DNA from 3 places in the Gordonia polyisoprenivorans genome. Region 2 is predicted to be linked to each of the others. Evidence: riboswitches for the same ligand, from Rfam matches in the RefSeq annotation. Region 2 holds a riboswitch; each other region holds the start of a gene.
What was found. A riboswitch is a leader RNA that binds a small molecule or an ion and turns the genes downstream of it on or off. The one in region 2 is predicted to bind S-adenosylmethionine.
Positions count from the first base shown of each region.

Region 1: linked by a shared signal. The riboswitch ahead of J6U32_RS13925 (amino acid ABC transporter permease) and the one ahead of J6U32_RS25805 (aminotransferase class V-fold PLP-dependent enzyme) in region 2 are both predicted to bind S-adenosylmethionine.
Region 3: linked by a shared signal. The riboswitch ahead of J6U32_RS23425 (LLM class flavin-dependent oxidoreductase) and the one ahead of J6U32_RS25805 (aminotransferase class V-fold PLP-dependent enzyme) in region 2 are both predicted to bind S-adenosylmethionine.

Region 1 covers NZ_CP072203.1:3,087,121-3,091,477, reverse strand. Annotated here, with positions in the region: gene J6U32_RS13930 (amino acid ABC transporter ATP-binding protein) at 1-627, opposite strand, end outside; gene J6U32_RS13925 (amino acid ABC transporter permease) at 624-1,631, opposite strand; SAM riboswitch class IV at 1,767-1,875, opposite strand; gene coaD (pantetheine-phosphate adenylyltransferase) at 1,988-2,476, opposite strand; gene rsmD (16S rRNA (guanine(966)-N(2))-methyltransferase RsmD) at 2,489-3,094, opposite strand; gene ectA (diaminobutyrate acetyltransferase) at 3,330-3,857, shown strand; gene ectB (diaminobutyrate--2-oxoglutarate transaminase) at 4,084-4,357, shown strand, end outside.
Region 2 covers NZ_CP072203.1:5,745,865-5,750,221, reverse strand. Annotated here, with positions in the region: gene J6U32_RS25810 (isochorismate synthase) at 414-1,511, opposite strand; SAM riboswitch class IV at 1,602-1,715, shown strand; gene J6U32_RS25805 (aminotransferase class V-fold PLP-dependent enzyme) at 1,733-3,037, shown strand; gene J6U32_RS25800 (hypothetical protein) at 3,034-3,465, shown strand; gene alc (allantoicase) at 3,487-4,357, opposite strand, start outside.
Region 3 covers NZ_CP072203.1:5,229,277-5,233,633, reverse strand. Annotated here, with positions in the region: gene J6U32_RS23435 (NAD(P)/FAD-dependent oxidoreductase) at 1-834, shown strand, start outside; gene J6U32_RS23430 (ABC transporter substrate-binding protein) at 845-1,804, opposite strand; SAM riboswitch class I at 2,012-2,098, shown strand; gene J6U32_RS23425 (LLM class flavin-dependent oxidoreductase) at 2,106-3,254, shown strand; gene J6U32_RS23420 (ABC transporter substrate-binding protein) at 3,254-4,357, shown strand, end outside.

The DNA of each region.
Region 1 (4,357 bases), 2.7 Mb from region 2:
GGCGGCGAGATCACGGATCACCGCGAGGACGTCGCCCACGAGCTCGGGATCGAGGGCCGAGGTCGGCTCGTCGAAGAGCAGCACCCCGGGCTCGACGGCCAGTGCCCGGGCGATGGCGACCCGCTGTTGCTGACCACCGGAGAGCTGGCGCGGATATGCGTCGTACTTGTCCGAAAGTCCCACGCGCGCAAGGAGTGCGCGGGCAGCGCTCTCGGCGTCGCCGCGGCTGATCCGGCCGGTCGAGACCAGTGGTGCCGCGACGTTCTGGCCTGCGGTCAGGTTGGAGAACAGGTTGAACGACTGGAAGACGTAGCCGATGCGGCGTCGCTGTCGCAGGATCTCGCGTTCGGGCAATTCCCGGAGCCGGCCGCCCGTACGGCGGACGCCGATCAGTTCACCGCCGACGCTGACGTGGCCTGCGTCGAGCCGTTCGAGATGGTTCACGGCACGGAGCAGGGTCGACTTGCCCGAGCCCGAGGGTCCGAGGATCACCGTCACCTCTCCCGGGCGGATCGTGAGGTCGATGCCCTTGAGGACGTGGTGGTCGGCGTAGAAGCGGTGGGCGCCCACGATCTGCACCTCGACACCGGCCGACGTCGTGTCCGGGGTGATGGCGGCGCGCGTCATGCGGCACGCTCCCAGGGACGCAGGGCGATGCTCCGGCGAGCGCCGGCAACAGCGAACCGCAATCGCTGTATCGGCGTCGGGGGCAGGGTGCGGACCGCCCCTCGCGCGAAGTAGCGCTCGACGTAGAACTGGACGATCGAGACGGCGCTGGTGAGGATCACATACCAGACCGTCGCCACCATCAGCAGCGGGATGATGTCACCGGAGTAGGTGCTCGACTGGGTCGAGACCACGCCGAACAGATCGAGTAGCGACACGTAGTAGACCAGCGACGTCGACTTGATCAGTCCGATCAGCAGATTCACATACGACGGCACGATGGAGCGCAATGCCTGCGGCAACGTGATGCGCAGAAAGTGGTATCGCCGTGGAATGCCCAGTGCGGCAGCGGCTTCGTGTTGACCCGCATCGACCGACAGGATGCCGCCGCGCACGATCTCGGCGGCGAACGCCGCCTCGTGGATGGTGATACCGATGACGGCGATCAGGAACGGAGTCGCCAGATCTGCCTCGGAGAAATGAAACAGTCCCGGCCCGAATGGAATACCGATACTCAGACTCTGGTAGAGCGCCCCGAAGTTGAACAGGATGAGAAGCAGGACGATCAGCGGGATCGATCGAAAGAACCACACGTATCCCCAACTGACCGCCGCGAGCACGGGATTGTTCGACAGCCGCATCAGCGCCAGGACGATACCCACGGCCAGAGCGAGCACCGCACTGTACGCCGCGACCTCCAGGGTGACCCCGAGACCTTCGAGAACGACGGGGCGAAAGAACCAGTACCCGAATCGATCCCATTGGAAGAATGCATTGGTGGCCAGGCCGTGGACCAGCTGCGCGCCGACGACGAGCACGATCGCGGCGAGAATCCACCGGCCGGGATGACGCAGGGGCGCAACGCGTTCGGCGGTCGGCGGCGTGGATTTCCCCGACGACGACCGCGGGTCCCCCGACGGCGCCGGGAGAGGACCGGCACTCGTGGACGGCGATGGGGCGGACATGGCGGCACTCTCCTTCACACGGGAACGGGAACAGACGCGAGGAGATGCGTGCCCGCCGCCACCCCGGGGCGCATCCCGCGGCAACCGACGACCACGACGGCACGACGACTCCTCACGAAGTCGTTGTGGCCGTGTCCATCACGCTTATCGGGATACACCCGATCCGGTCGTCACCTGGGGCACCCCACCGCGATGCGAGGGTTGCCGGTCAACCAGCCAGGGCTTGACGTTGACACTCATGACCGTCGTGCTCACGCTACTGCCGCGCGCCGCCGCGGTCAGCATTTACATTCGCCGAGGAGTGAAAGTCTCGTGGCGTCGGGTCGGACACCACCATTCCTCGGACGCCGCGGTCGTCAGATGCTGCGTTCACCGGCCAGGATCGCCTCGAGGCGTCGGTGGATGTGCGGGGAGAGAAAGGGTGTGACGTCGCCGCCGAGCTTGGCGACTTCTTTCACCAGTGAACTCGAGACGTGCGCGTAGCGGGGATCGGTCAGCAGGAAGACGGTTTCGACGTCGGCCAGCTCACGATTCATCTGCGCCATCGGAAGCTCGTAGTCGAAGTCCACCGACGAGCGCAGGCCCTTGACGATGGAGTGGATCGCGTTCTCTCGGAGATAGTCGACGAGCAGGCCGGTCCATTGATCCACCCGCACGTTGGGCAGATCGGCGCAGTCCTCCCGGATGAGTTCGAGTCGCTCCGGGACCGAGAACAGCCCGCGCTTGTTGGGATTGACGACCACGGTGACCACCAGTTCGTCGAAACACGCGGCCGCCCGCTCGACGACGTAGCGGTGCCCACGCGTGAAGGGATCGAAGGAGCCGGGGATCACCGCGCTGGTCATACTCTGCAGAACCTACCCGCCCGCCCCGCCGGTGACTCGCGCGACCTGCACCGTGGTGTCGCCGTAGGACTTGTCGGTGACGATCTCCCAGCCGGACGGCCAGTGTGTCGTGGCCCGTCGGCCGCGCTCGAGCACCAGCAGGCCGCCGTCGGCGAGCCAACCACCCGATCCGAGCGCCGTCAGGTCGCCGTGCACCTCGTCGTCGGTGAGCGCATAGGGCGGGTCGGAGAAGATCACATCGAAGCCGCCCGTCACATCCTCGTGGTGCGCGACATCCACGCGGGCCGGGGCACCGGCGGCCAGGAACGCCGGCACCGGTGCGGTGATCACCCGACCCACCTCGGCGACGCCGAGCGCCTTCAGATTGGCGGTGACGACAGCGGTGGCGCGACGGCGGTTGTCGACGAACACGGCCGAGGACGCACCACGGGAGAGTGCTTCGAGGCCCAGCGCACCGGACCCGGCATAGAGGTCGAGGATCGCGGCGCCCTCCAGATCGATCCGGGCATCGAGAATGTTGAACACCGCCTCACGCACCCGATCGGAGGTGGGCCGGGTCCCGGCGTCGGGAACCTTCAGTGGGCGTCCGCCGTGGCGGCCGGCGATGATCCGGGTCACCGGACCATTCTCCCATTGCCGATTCCGGTGGGCGGCGACCCTCGACGGGCGGCACCGGCGGGGGCGTCACCGCCACGTCGCTGCCGGACATTTCGCCCACCCGCAGCGAGTCGTCGCAAGCGTTTGTGTCCCGCATCACATACACCGGATGAACTGGGCATTGAGGGGACATTTCCCCACCGATTTACGCAGGCAGGTGAATTCGTCGACACACGTTGTTAACGTCGAATGCGTTATGAGCCCGTCCCACACAAGAACGGCCCCATCACCCCTTCTCACTCTCGACTACCGAGTTCCCTCGGTGGCCGACGGTACCCGACTCTGGGAGATTGCCAAGGACTCCCAGGTGCTCGACGTGAATTCCAGCTACGCCTACGTGCTGTGGTGCCGAGACTTCGCCGAGACGTCCATCGTCGCCGAGGTCGACGGCCGCACTGCAGGATTCGTCACCGGATATCGGCGTCCCTCCGACCCGTCGACCCTCATGGTCTGGCAGGTGGCGGTCGACGACGCCTATCGCGGCCACGGGATCGCAGCAACGATGCTGCACCGGCTCTTCGATCGTGCCGCGCGCCGCGGGGTGGTGGCCATGCACACCACCATCAGCCCCGACAACGTTGCCTCGCAACGATTGTTCGCGTCCGTGGCGGCCGCTCGCGGACTCCGGTTCGCCCGGCGCGACCTGTTCGCCGCCGGCGACTTCCCGGACGCACACGAGCCCGAGGATCTCTACCTGCTCGAACCCGAGGTCCCCGAACCCTGAGGCCGGGCAACGGGAGTCAGCTCCCGAGCGGTTCCGGTCCGACCCCGCACACGGTCAAGAATGCGGCCGCACAACACTTGTCGCTCACCCGTCGCCGAGAATCGCTGTTGCACAGCGACAATCGCGTGCAACAGCGCTTCACTCGCCGCACCGTGGTGCGCTCCCGCGGCACCGGCGCGTCGACGGATCGGCGGCCCCACAGATTTCCCACATTGGAGGAATAACCATGAATGACCAACCCACCGACAAGAAGGCCTCCATCGACGACTCGGTCTTCACCCAACACGAATCCGAGGTCCGCAGTTACTGCCGTAGCTGGCCGACGGTGTTCGGTCAGGCCCGCGGATCGTGGCTGACCGACACCAGCGGTGATCGCTACCTGGACTTCTTCGCCGGGGCCGGTGCGCTCAACTACGGCCACAACAATCCGGTCCTCAAATCCGCGTTGCTCGAATACATCGAGTCCGACGGCATCACCCACGGCCTCGACATGGCCACCG
Region 2 (4,357 bases):
CTGTAGTCGATGGATGTGGTTGCGATACCTGTCATCTCGCCGGGTCTCGAGGCCCGGCGCCTGGGGCGCCGTGCACCTCGACCATCGATGGGGAGGGGATGACTCGGGTACGGGGGGTTGTGCGTATGGATCATCGATGGGGAGGGGATGCTCGGGTACGGGGGTGGTGCGTATGGACCGTCGATGGGGAGGGGATGCTCGAGTACGGGGTTGTGCGCCTGGATCATCGATGGGGAGGGGTTGCTCGGGTACGGGGGTGGTGCGCATGGAACCGTCGATGGGGAGGGCTGCTCGAGTGCGGGGGCCTGGATCGTCGATGGGGCGGGTATGTCCAGGTACGGGGGTGCGCCTGGGCCACCGATGGGGAAGGTTACTCGAGCAAGCCTCGACCGCCGGGGGAGGAGGCCTGCTGATCAGCGGTTGTCGATTCCCAACGCCCGCAATACCGTCAGCAGTTTGTCGGTGGTCTCGGCGAGTTCGGCTTCGGGATCGGAGTCGGCGACGATGCCGCCGCCGGCCCACGTGCGAAAGGTTTGTCGGTCGGCGTCGAGTTCGAGGCAACGGATGGTGACCATCCACTCGCCGTCGCCGTGTGCGTCGGCCCAGCCGACGGCGCCGGCGTAGAGTCCACGGGGTTCCTCGTGATCCCGGATGAACTGTGCCGCAGCGTCGGTCGGTGTTCCGCACACCGCGGGGGTGGGGCTCAGGGCGAGGGCCAGGTCGAGCGCGCCGACATCCGGATCGGTGAGCCGGGCGCGAATCGGTGTGGCCAGATGCCACATCTCGCCGGTGGAAAGCAACTGAGGTCGGGTCGCGACAGAGAGTTCGTCGCTGATCGGCGCCAACCGTTCACGCAGATGCTCGACGACAAACGCGTGCTCGCGATGATCCTTGTCCGACGCGGCGAGTTTCTCCCGGGCTTCGCGATCGGCTTCCGGGTCCGACGAGCGAGGAGCCGAACCGGCATACGGATGACAGGTGACCTCGCGGCCGCTCTTGTGCAGCAACAACTCCGGGCTCGCGCCGAGCAGCCACGAGTGGCCGGTGTCGACCACGAACGCATTGCGTTCGGAATTGCCGTGCGCCAGCGCCTCGAGGAGCTCGCCGATCTCGACCGGTGAATCAAGCACCGCACCAACGGTTCTCGCGAGCACCACCTTGTCGAGGTCGCCGGCATCGATGGCGGCCACCGCCCGGCGCACCCGCTCCCGATGTGTGGCGGCGTTGGGGATCTCGACGAAGTGGGTCAGTGAATGACGGAGGGGGGCGCGCCCACCGAGCGCCTGTTCCCGATGCAATCGCTCGGGTGCGAACAGCGCGGCCGGATCGGCGGGGTCGAACGGGAGTGCGCCGACCACCGACGCCACCGCACCGGATCGCAGTGCCTCGGCGGCGTCGGAGACCGCGGTGAACCGTCGCGCAACGCCCTCGGCCCGAACCGCTCCGTGCGGACGCGACAACACGAACGGGGCAGGCCCCGTTCCCTCATCTCCCACAGGTTCGCCGCTCACCCGACCAACCTAGCGCCGGACGGCGCCGGGATTTCGCCCACGCTGAGTGAAAATTGACACCCTCGGACGTGATAGGTCACCCTTGGTGCAGGTCATGAGTGCCAGTGACAAGCCCCGGCTCGCTGGTCGGCAACCCTCCTCCGCGGTGGGGTGCTCCGGGTGACGACCTGGCCGTGTACCACCCGGACACGGCAAGCGTGGATTCCCGAGGAGATTTTTCGATGACTGCTGTCGCCACCCCCGCATCGGTCGCCGCCACCGTGTGCGCAGATCCGTCGTCCTGCGAGCCGCTGGCCGAGGTCGTCGGCGCAGGACAGCCGGTGCCGCTCGCCGACGGGAACGAGGTGGCCTACGCCAATCTCGACTATGCGGCGAGCGCCCCCGCCCTGACCGCGGTCGCCGACGCCGTCGCCGCGTCGCTGCACCAGTACGCGAGTGTCCACCGCGGTGCCGGCCATCTGTCCCAGGTCACCACCCGTCGCTACGAGCAGTGCCGGGAGACGGTGCGGCGCTTCGTGCGTGGGCGTGCCGACGACACCGTCGTGTTCACCCGCAACACCACCGACGCGATCAATCTGGCGGCCCACTGCACCCCCGGCGACGTTGTGGTCTTCGACATCGAGCACCACGCCAACCTCCTGCCGTGGGTCTCGCGCGACTCCGGGACGGCCCGCATCGTGACCGCGCGTCCGGGTATCGAGGACACCCTCGTCGCGCTCGAATGCGAACTGGCCGCGGCTCCCGCGGCATTGCTCGCGGTGACCGCGGCCTCCAACGTCACCGGCGAGGTCCTGCCGATCGGTCGCCTCGCCGCCATCGCGCACCGACACGGCGCGCGCATCCTCGTCGACGCAGCCCAACTCGTCGCCCACCGGCCGGTGTCGATGGTCAGCCACGGTATCGACTACCTGGTGTTCTCCGGTCACAAGGTCTACGCGCCGTTCGGGGCGGGAGTGCTCATCGGACGAACGGACTGGCTCGACGCCGCCGACCCGTATCTCGCCGGCGGTGGCGCCTCGGCGCAGGTGAGCGTCGTCGACGGGCCCGACGAGAACTGCGCGGCCACTGCCTGGCACACCGGTGCCGCGCGGCATGAAGCAGGGTCTCCGAATGTGTTGGGCGCCATCGCCATCGCCGCGGCCTGCGAGGCGATCACCGAGATCGGCTTCGAGGCGATCGGCCTGCACGAACACGAATTGCGTTGCCGTCTCGATGACGGTCTCGCGCGGATCGACGGCGTCGAGGCACTCCGCATCTTCGACGACATCACCGATCGCGTCGGGATCGCCGGGTTCGGCGTCGACGGCATTGCACCGCGCGCCGTCGCCGAATATCTCAGCGACGAACACGGCATCGGCGTGCGCGACGGAAAGTTCTGCGCCCACCCGATCCTCACTCGCCTCGGCCACCCCGACGGCGCCGTGCGCGCGAGCTTCGGCCTCGGCACCGGGGCCGCCGACATCGACCGCTTGATCGACGCTCTGGCACAACTCATCTCGACCTCACCCGGAGGGAACCCGGCATGACCATCGAACTCGATCGCATCAGCATCGGACGGCCGTCGCTGCGCGTCGCGCTCGCCGACGACGTTCCCGCCGAGCCGTCGGCCATCGTCGTCCGTCGACCCACGCTGCGTGACGCCCAGCGGGCCCGCTCGCTGCTGCGGGCCGGTACCCGCGACACCGCGAACTTCTCCGTCGCACTCGAGGTGGAGGTGGCGATCGCGCCCAGCGCCGCGTCGGCGCGGGCGGCGGTCGCACACATTCCGGACGAGATCAACGGCGGCACCGTCCGCTATGTGGGTACGCCGAGCGGTCTGGTGACCCTCATCCGCGACATCTACGCGGCCGAGGTCGCCGACGCGGTGATCCTGGTGCCACTCGACGGTTCGGCGACGAGTCACCGCGTGCGCGAGCTGGTGTTGCCGTCGTTCGCGGAGCGACGCGCGGCCTGACATCCCGGCGACCAGTCGTGCTCAGGCCTCGCCGCGCTCCCACTGCTCAACGAGTTCGGTCTGCGCCTCGTCGGTCAGCAGGCCGTACAGCTTGAGTCGGGCCATCCCGCCGTCGGGGTAGACGTCGATGCGCGCCTCGGTCATCGGCCGGTCGAGGTCGATGACGAACCGGTGCCGGGTGTCGGGCTGTAAGTCGGTGCGGCCCAACACCTCGAACCACTCGCCGTCCTCGCCGTCGCGGCCGCGGACCATTGCCGCGCCGGGCGCGTTGCCCAGGAAGTAGCTGGTGTCGAGTTCGACGAGGCTCACCCGGCCCTGTCCGGCCAGGCGTACCTGCACCCAGTCGTTGCCGTCGTCGCGCCGACGCGAGGTCTCCCAGCCCTCGCCCATGTGCCGTGCACGGCCGGGCATGAGCAGGTTGTTGGGCGAGCTGTAGAACATGTTGGAGCAGGCCGTGATCAGGCCACCGTTCTCCAACGCGGCCAGGTCGAAATGGCCGTAACGGAAGAAGTGCGGGTTGGGTACGCCGCGCCCATGGACCCGGAATCGGGCCACACCGCCGTCGGGATGCATCGTCAGACGCACGTGGGTGAAGCGATCCTTCGCGTCGACCCGGAACGGGTTGCGGGTGTCGCCGTCGACGGGGCTCTTCTCGACGATGGTGACCCACTCGGTGTCGGTCAGCAGTTCGTCGACGGAGACGACGCCCTCCTTGGCGGCGGCCTCGACGGAGATGAACGGCGGATAGTTGCCCTTGAACCACGCCGTGTCGACGACGACGCCGTAGATGACACCCGGCGCGCCGAGCCGCACGATCGCCTGATCGACTCCCGCTTCTCGACGCCGTCGCGTCTCCCAGCCGTCGTAGATCTGTCCCTTGTGGCCGAACGTC
Region 3 (4,357 bases), 520 kb from region 2:
GTGGAGATGGCCGGGCAGATCGCGGAGATGGCGGCCAAGACGCTACGCGGCGCGTTCGACTCCATCGATCCGACGCAGGCGCGGGTCATCCTGCTCGACGCCGCGCCGTCGGTGCTTCCGCCGTTCGGGCGCAAGCTCGGGGGGCGGGCCGAAAAGCGTTTGCGCTCACTGGGAGTCGACGTCCAACTGGGATCGATGGTGGTCGACATGGACTACGATGGGCTGGTGGTCAAAGACCCCGACGGCACCACCCGACGCATCGAGAGCCAGTGCAAGGTGTGGTCGGCGGGTGTCGCGGCCAGCCCACTGGGCCGCCATCTCGCCGAGCGGAGCGGAGCCGAGACCGACCGCGCCGGCCGGGTCCGGGTGCAGCCCGATCTCAGTCTGCCCGGCCACGCCGAGGTGTTCATCGTCGGCGACATGATGGCACTCGACGGGGTGCCGGGCCAGGCTCCGGCGGCCAATCAGTCCGCGCGGTACGCCGCCGACACCATCACCGCTCGGCTCAACGGCAGCCTGCGCGCCCGAAAGCCGTTCTCCTACTGGGACAAGGGATCGATGGCGACGGTCTCGCGGTACTCGGCCGTCGCCAGCGTGCCGATCCCCGGCACGTCACGGCACATCGAGTTCTCCGGTTACCTCGCCTGGCTCGGATGGCTGTTCCTGCACCTGATCTACCTCGTCGGATTCCGCAACCGCTTCACCACGCTGATCGATTGGCTCTTCGCGTTCACCTCGCGCAGCCGCAACCAGCTCGCGGTCACCGAACAGCAGGTGTTCGCGCGCACCGTGATCGACCGGCTCGAGGAGATCGAGGAACGCGGCGCCGCCTGAGGCGGCGCGTCTACAGTTTCGCCAACGCCGGCGTCAGCTTGTCGACCGCCCACGGCACCGAGTAGATCGTGGGCGCGCTGAACGCCGCCGCGGTGTCGTTGGTGAGGAACACCGTCGTGCCGCGGCGCACCGCGGGCAGCGAATCCCAGCCGGGTATCGCATCGAAGGCCTCGGGCCCGCCGACCAGCGGCCAGAAGATCAGCAGGTCCGAAGCGAAGATGTCGATACGTTCGGCAGACACGACCGTGCGTGCGCCGCCGGGCGCGAGCCCCTTGACCGCCGGGTCGAGAACCAGGCCGAGTTCGGCGAGCAGTTTCGCGGAGGGGTCGGTGTCGCTGGTCACCACACCGAACTGATTCTGCGGGGTCAACTGTCCGAAGGTGAACGTCTTGCCCTGGCTCGCCGGGTATTTCGCCTTGGTGGTCGCGATCTGCTGCTCGACCTCGGCGACGGCCTCATCGGCCTGCTGCTGCTTGCCGAAGATCCGGCCGGCCGTCGTCATCACGTCCTGCCAACTGTCGGTGACGGTGTTCTTGGCCATCACCGGAATCGTGGGGGCGATCTGCGTCAGGCGGTCGTAGGCCGCACGGTCGGGCAGGTATCCGGCGAGGATGACCTGCGGGGCGAACCGAGCGATCGCGGCGACGTCAGGGGGACCGGCCTCCACGTCGTAGGTGACGATCGTCGACGAGTGCTCCGGCGTCCAGGCGAAGCGATTGTTCGGGCCCGAATACCCCTGCGCGAGGAACTCCGCCGTGATCGGGACCCCGAGGCGGATCAGCGAATCCGACCACGCGCCGCCGAATGTCACGACCTTGGTCGGATCGCTCGGAATCGTCGTCGATCCGTACTGGTGCTCAACGGTCACGGTCCCACCCGTGGATCCGGCCGGATCGTCGGGGGACGAACATCCGACAAGGGCGACGAACATCAGGGTCAACAGGCCGGCGAGGACTCCACGAACACGCATCTCGTTAGGTTAGGCTAAATCGCCGGTATCGGACAAGACCGACATGGGCGTTCCGACGACGCGGCTCGTCCTCGACGCCGTGCGGGCGTCCGGGTTAATCCCATGGTGACCGAAAGTATGTGCCGCATACACGCCCGAACGCCGTCGACGCACCCGGGTGACTCCTGACTTTCTTGCCGTGCGCCGCGCCGCCGACCTACCGTGAATCGACCATCTGGAGCGACCGAGAGACCCGGCTCGTCGACGTCGCAGCAACCCCCCAGAGGAGGGTGCTAACGCCGGGATCGATGGGAGTCGGCTCGTGCCATTTCATGACCATGCCCCGTTGTCGGTGCTCGACCTCGCACCGATCAGTGAGGGCTCCAATCCTGCTGCCGCACTGGCAAATACAATCGATCTCGCGCAGCACGCCGAGCAGTGGGGCTATCGCCGCTACTGGGTCGCCGAACATCACTTCGTCGCGGTGGCCGGCTCCAACCCGGCCGTCCTGATCGGTCACATCGCCGGTGCCACCACCACCATCCGGGTCGGGTCGGCGGCGGTGCAGGTCGGCCAGACGACCGCGGTCTCGGTCGTCGAGTCCTTCGGACTGCTCGACGCCTTCCACCCCGGCCGCATCGACCTGGGTCTCGGACGCTCCGGTCAACGGCGCGCGGAAGCGGTCACGGCGACACCGAAGGCTTCGACACCTGCGCCGCCCCTGCCGAGCATTCCCGGCCCGAGTCGCGTCGTCGACGGTGTGGTGCTCCCCGAACCATTCGATGTGTCGGCGCTGCTGGCGAATTCGCGCCTGGCACGCAGCTTCGAGGTACTCACCCAACCCGGTGCGCAGACCCCGGACTTCGCCGAGCAGGTCGCCGACATCGCCGCACTGCTCGAGGGCACCTATCGCAGCCCGTCCGGTTTCGAACTGCATGCGGTGCCCGGTGAGGGCGCCGACGTCGAGCTCTGGATCTTCGGCAGCAGCAAGGGCCAGAGCGCCCAGGTGGCCGGCGCGCGCGGACTTCCGTTCGTCGCCAACTACCACGTGAGCCCCGGGACCACGCTCGAAGCGGTGCAGGCCTACCGCGCCGCCTTCCGGCCGTCGGCGGTGCTCGCCGAACCGTACGTGGTGGTCTCGGCCGACGTGGTGGTCGCCGACGACGACGACACCGCACGCCATCTCGCCTCCACTTACGGGCACTGGGTGTACAGCATCCGCAGCGGCCACGGCGCCGTCGAGTATCCGGATCCGGCCACCGCGCCACCACTGGCCGACGAGCAGCGCGCACTGGTCGCCGACCGCCTCGAGACCCAGTTCGTGGGCAGCCCCGACACGGTCGTCGAGCGTCTCGCCGCACTCGGAAAACTCACCGACGCAGACGAACTCGTCATCACCTCGGTCACCCACGATCACGGTGACCGGCTGCGCTCGCACGAACTCCTCGCCAAGAAATGGGGCCTCATCTGATGCGTGGCATCACCACCACCGTCGCCCGTACCGCGACGGCAACCGTTGCCGCGCTGGCTGTCTTCGGTCTCGCCGCATGCGGCGGGGGCTCCTCGCAGTCCGAGGACGCCGGCCCGCCGGTCTCCGGCGGCACGCTGCGCTACGGCCTCTCCGACGCGCCCACCTGCTCCGACCCCGCCCAGAGCGCCACCAACCAGACGATCTACGTGACCCGTCAGATCGTCGACTCACTGACCGACCAGGTACCCGGGAGCGGCGACCTGAAACCGTGGCTGGCGCAGAGCTGGGAGGTCAGCCCCGACGCCAAGACCTTCACCTTCCATCTCAAGCCCGACGTCACCTTCAGCAACGGCACCCCGCTGACCGCCGACTCGGTCAAGAAGAACTTCGACGCCATCGTCACCACCCTCGGCGGCGCCAAGGCGCCCTTGGCCGCAACCTATCTCAGCGGCTACACCGGCACCACCGTCGTCGACCCGTTGACCGCACGGGTCGAGTTCTCCGCGCCGAACGCACAGTTCCTGCAGGCGACCTCGACCCCGCAGCTCGGCATCCAGGCCGACGCGACCGTCGCCGCCACACCCGAACAGCGGTGCCAGGGCACCAACATCGGCTCCGGGCCGTTCGTCTATTCCGCATGGCAACAAGGCCGTTCGGCCGCCCTGCGCAAACGCACGGGATATCAGTGGGGCTCGGCGGTGTTCACCCACACCGGCGATGCCTACCTCGACGGGATCGACTTCACCGTCGTCCCCGAATCGGGTGTGCGCACCGGGTCGCTGGGCTCCGGTCAGCTCGACGTCATCAGCGATGCCCTCCCCAACGACAAGGCACAGATCTCCTCGGCCGGTGGCAAGGTACTCACCGCGGTGAACCCCGGTGTGCCGTTCGGCCTGCAGCCCAACGTCTCCCGTGGAGTGCTCGCCGATGAACAGGTGCGCACCGCGCTGCTCCCGGCGATCAACCGCACCGAACTCGTCGACACCGTGCTCGACAAGGACTTCCACCCGGCGACCGGGGTGCTGGCCGCCAACACCCCGGGGTTCCATGCCGAGACCGCGGCGCTGACCTTCGACGCCGCCAAGTCCAGGCAGCTGCTCGAC